DNA from 2 places in the Vibrio sp. D173a genome. Region 1 is predicted to be linked to the other one. Evidence: riboswitches for the same ligand, from Rfam matches in the RefSeq annotation. Region 1 holds a riboswitch; the other holds the start of a gene.
What was found. Region 1 has a riboswitch for lysine ahead of tet(35) (tetracycline efflux Na+/H+ antiporter family transporter Tet(35)). Riboswitches for the same ligand answer to the same signal wherever they lie in the genome.

Region 1 (2,476 bases):
GAACAGGATAACTGGTAGCCAGTGTGGGTTGATGTTGCCTTGCGCCATTGTAGATAGGTAAGAACCCGTCTTCATGTCACCGATAACTGAACCAATAGTCCAAGCGAAAACAAGGATAAGGATTGCACCAAACATTGACTTAGCACCAATCCAAAGCGTGCGTGCAATCTCAACCATTGGTAGACCTTGCTTAATAACAGTGAACAACGCAACTGCTAGACCAAGTAAACTACCGTAGATTAGAGAAGTACCAACATCCGTGTTTTCAAATGCACCCAACAGCGCAAATTCTTTACCATCTGCTGCTAGCGCTTGACCACCGGTGTAAAGCATTGAAGCAATAGTCGCCACAATAAGCGTTACGATAGGAAGAATTAGGTCAGAAACCTTACCTTTCTCGCTTTCACGAATATCTAGCTCTTCGTTTAAGTCGTGTGCTTCTTGTGAGTCGTTCTCTTTATCTTTATCAAAACCACGGCCTTGAGACGCTGCGATTTCATGTTCACGCATCTTACCGATATCCAGACCAAACCACGCCACTGCAAATACCATTAGTAGAGCAAATACTGCGTAGAAGTTCATAGGAATAAGACGAACGTAAGCACCAAGCGCCGAGTATTCAGTGATGCCGTGTGACACCAAGATACCACCGATGATGGTAATGATGTACGCACCCCAACTAGAAGCTGGCATAATCACACACATTGGTGCAGCGGTTGAGTCAAGGATGTACGCAAGCTTGGCGCGAGAGACGTAGAAACGGTCAGTCACTGGGCGAGAGATCGCACCGACGGCAAGACTATTAAAGTAATCGTCGACAAAAATGAATACGCCAAGGAAGGCTGCAAGAAGTTTAGAGCCGCGTTTACTTTTTACTCGTGTTTGCGCCCATTCAGCGAAAGCGCGAGTACCACCAGAAAGTGTTAACAGTGCTGTTGTCATACCCAAAAGGATTAGGAAGCCAACAATGCTCATGTTCCAAGTATTAATACCACCGTCTTCAATAAAGACAGAAGAAACTTGAGAGCTAACATAACCTACCGTGTTACCGATAGACCAATCGTTAAGTAGCACCGCACCCAGTACGATACCAACACCAAGAGAAACTAAAACACGTCGAGTTAGAATCGCCAGCGTCAGTGCGACAATAGGCGGTAATAACGAAACAGGAGAATGTGCAAAATCTATTAAATTCATGATCTTCAAAAACCAAAGTTTGGCTAGAGATCTACTGCAGACAAGTCACGTAGCATACGGCACGTGCTCATGTTGAACTTAGCGACAGGGAAGCGAACACTCCACCCAACCCTACAGTAGCGCTCCATAGTTTGATGTAAATATACTATGGCAGTGTTGTTCCTTTCAGAGACAACCCCAGCAAGTGGCTTCGATAGGCCACCTACTTCGGCAATCATCGCCTTCCACTATTATTCATTGGCATCACCCCAATAATAGCTACTCTTCGAGACTGCACCTCTACGGCAATAACAAACATTTAACTGTTAATCGTACAAATTAACAACAATTTGTCTGCAATATTGCATCAGGTGACAGCCATTGTACTCATGAGGCCTACCAATGCAACACATCAAACTAAATTAAATGAATAAATAATCGCACTTTCGATTTATAAATGGAATGTGATCAACTCATACATTACGCAACTGCAATCACTTCTATGTTGTCGTTTATGAAACTTTATTACTACTATTAAATTCGTCATAGTTTTACGTGTAACAATAAATGAAAAAAATATGACGACAACAACATTCACAATCTCACCCTTCTCTGTCAGAAAAAGAGAAATTAAATTCAAGCGATAAATAAACATGAAGGTGATCGAGAAAAAGATGGTATCTATAAAGAGAAAAGTGTTGGAAATGACTAATTAGATTTCAAATTGATTAATTAATATTGTTTCCTCCCCAAAAAACTAAAGAAATTTAATCTAAATCATGAATTAGCATTTGCACATATGAGAAAGATAAAGTTAAATATAAGGACACTAATTTTTAAATCTAGATTCGCATTTTATTTATCGTCTCGATAAGCAATGTAGAAACTTTTAACCTATTAATAGGAATCGTTATGTCTGAGCTGACTAAAACACTTCTAAATATCCGTAGCCTCCGTGCATTTTCTCGTGAGCTAACTCTAGAGCAATTGGAAGAAGCTCTAGATAAACTAACTATCGTTGTTGAAGAGCGTAAAGAAGCAGAAGAAGCAGACCGCGCAGCACAAGCTGAGCAAGAAGCGAAACTAGCAGCTATCGCAGAAAAAATCGCTCAAGACGGTATCGACGTTGAAGCGCTAATTAGTGCACTTGCTGGTGAAACAAAAACTAAAGCAAAATCTAAGCGTGCTCCTCGCCCTGCTAAGTACAAATATACTGATACTAACGGCGAAGAAAAAACTTGGACTGGTCAAGGTCGTACACCTTCTGCAATCCAAGAGCAACTTGATGCAGGTAAATCTC
Region 2 (2,476 bases), on a different contig from region 1:
AAAAGGACCGCTTTGGGAGCTTATGAATGTTGAAGAAAACATTGGCATGTCACTGACATCGAGTTATGCGATGTACCCAGGTGCATCTGTATCGGGTTGGTACTTCTCGCATCCTGACTCTCGTTACTTTGCGATCGCTCAGATCCAAGAGGATCAGTTACAAAGCTATGCTGATCGTAAAGGCTGGGATAGGATCGAAGCGGAGAAATGGTTAGGTCCGAACATTAACGGTTAACCAAACCATATAGAAACTAAAAGGGCTGCTATGTGCAGCCCTTGTTTATTAGTACATGAAAGCAGCCTTATTGCTCGAACAATTCAGTATGCAGTTTTTGGATCGCTTGGCGAGATACGGACTCGTGAACAAGGAAGCACAGGTTATGTGGACTTGCTCCGTAACAGATCATACGTAGGTTGAAGTCTTCTAGCGTGCCAAATACTTGCTTCGCGTAGCCTTTGCTTTCACTCATGTTGTTACCAATCAGAGCGACGAGACATAGGTCGTGTTCTACTTCTACTTTACATAGCTCTTCAAGCTCTTCACGCGCGGCTTGTGGTAACTGAGGAGCACCGCCAGACGTGTCTGTTTGGTCAAGAGTGAGTGACACACTGATTTCAGATGTGGTGATCAGATCCACAGAGATTTTGTGCTTCGCTAGGATCTCAAATACTTTCGCTAAGAAGCCGTATGCGTGGAACATGTTAGCACTGCGTAATGTCACCATGGTTTGGTTGCAGCGCAGAGCAAGTGCTCGGAATAAAGGTGAGCTCTCTACTTGGTGGCGAATCCATGTACCGCCTTTTTCTGGCTCTTTAGATGACCCAACAAATACCGGAATATCGTGACGAAGTGCAGGAACTAGCGTTGAAGGGTGCAGGATTTTTGCGCCGAAGTTTGCCATCTCTGATGCTTCGCTAAAGCTGATCTCTGGGATTGGCGCTGCTTTTGAGGCGATGCGTGGGTCTGTAGTGTAGATGCCCGGAACGTCAGTCCAAATCTCTAGACCTGCAGCTTTCACGCCTTCTGCAATGAGTGCTGCACTGTAGTCACTGCCGCCACGGCCAAGCGTGGTGGTATTACCTTCTTCATCTGAGCCAATAAAACCTTGGGTGATAACCACATATTCTTGGCAAAGGGGTACCAATTTTTCTTGTGCTAGCTGTGAAATGGTCTCGACATTAGGTTCAGCTCGACCAAAGTTTCCATCGGTTTTTAGCACGTCGCGAATATCAAAACGAACTGCATTCACACCACGCTCACGCATTAGTTGTGCAAGGATATGAGTCGACATTAATTCACCACAAGCGACTAAATGATCGGTCAGTTTCGTGCTTGCTTGAATTGAAGCAGCCTCTGCCAAACTGGTGACGGTATCAAGAATCGAATAAACCTCTGCCGCAGCTTCGGTTGCGTCCTCAAGTTGCGACAGAATCGATTCGTGGATGCCTGCTAGTTTCTGAAGTACTTCCGCACGATGTTCTTGGTCTTGAACACCATTTGCTAATTCAACTAAGAGGTTAGTGACACCTGAGCAAGCGCTGCTAACCACAAGGCGAGTATTTGGGTTGTTTTCTATGATAGTGGAGCAACGACTCATTGCCTCAAAGTTGGCAACACTGGTTCCACCGAATTTTGCTACGTTAAATGCGCTCACTGCGTTCTCCCACGACTTCCTGAAAAAATAACAACAATTAATTGGTTGCCCAATACATCCAATGTTTGGTGAGGAAAGGAACAGAGCAAATAGAGAGGTAGTTAGAATGTAATTTGAAAATTTACCCTCAGAAGCTCTTCATCATACGGCGCTGATGACAGTTGATGGGACTCAACCCAAGTCAACCGACAAGTCAAATCCTGCAACTTTGACTTACCTCGGCACTACTCCCCCTGAGTGATTGGTATTGGAATTGCGGCTCCACAAATCACCTACCTGGGTAGTGCTCCTCTTCTGCATAAAGCTTAAACATTGAACGGTTTTGCTGTTACATTGTCAACCAATATCTCAACCATTATGAAAGTTTTTATTAACGAATTTGTGACAGTGGTTTGACCTCTATACTTAGGGCTAATTGCCGATAGAGGAAAAATCTATTAGGGTGAAAACTTCGATACCTGAGCCAACCTTTTGAATAGAACTTTTATAACGCTCAGGATGAATGACTGCAATCAAGGAGCTGACATGTCGATCCAAAGCTTTATTCCCCCACATCGTATTTTAATGGGACCTGGTCCATCTGATATTTCACCTCAGGTTTTACAAGCGCTTAGCCGTCCAACGGTTGGTCACCTAGACCCACTTTTCATTGCTATGATGGATGAACTAAAACAACTGCTTAAATACGCTTTCCAAACGGAAAATGAATTTACTATCGCAGTTTCTGCGCCGGGCAGTGCGGGCATGGAAACGTGCTTCGTTAACCTGATTGAAAAGGGCGACAAAGTTATCGTCTGCCGTAATGGTGTCTTCGGTGAGCG

Region 2: linked by a shared signal. The riboswitch ahead of lysC (lysine-sensitive aspartokinase 3) and the one ahead of tet(35) (tetracycline efflux Na+/H+ antiporter family transporter Tet(35)) in region 1 are both predicted to bind lysine.

Annotation. Positions count from the first base shown of each region.
Region 1 covers NZ_JAHGAH010000253.1:5,349-7,824, reverse strand. Annotated here, with positions in the region: gene tet(35) (tetracycline efflux Na+/H+ antiporter family transporter Tet(35)) at 1-1,197, opposite strand, end outside; lysine riboswitch at 1,307-1,487, opposite strand; gene KIV40_RS22315 (H-NS family nucleoid-associated regulatory protein) at 2,089-2,476, shown strand, end outside.
Region 2 covers NZ_JAHGAH010000128.1:64,661-67,136, reverse strand. Annotated here, with positions in the region: gene metH (methionine synthase) at 1-235, shown strand, start outside; gene lysC (lysine-sensitive aspartokinase 3) at 303-1,655, opposite strand; lysine riboswitch at 1,779-1,957, opposite strand; gene KIV40_RS14310 (alanine--glyoxylate aminotransferase family protein) at 2,181-2,476, shown strand, end outside.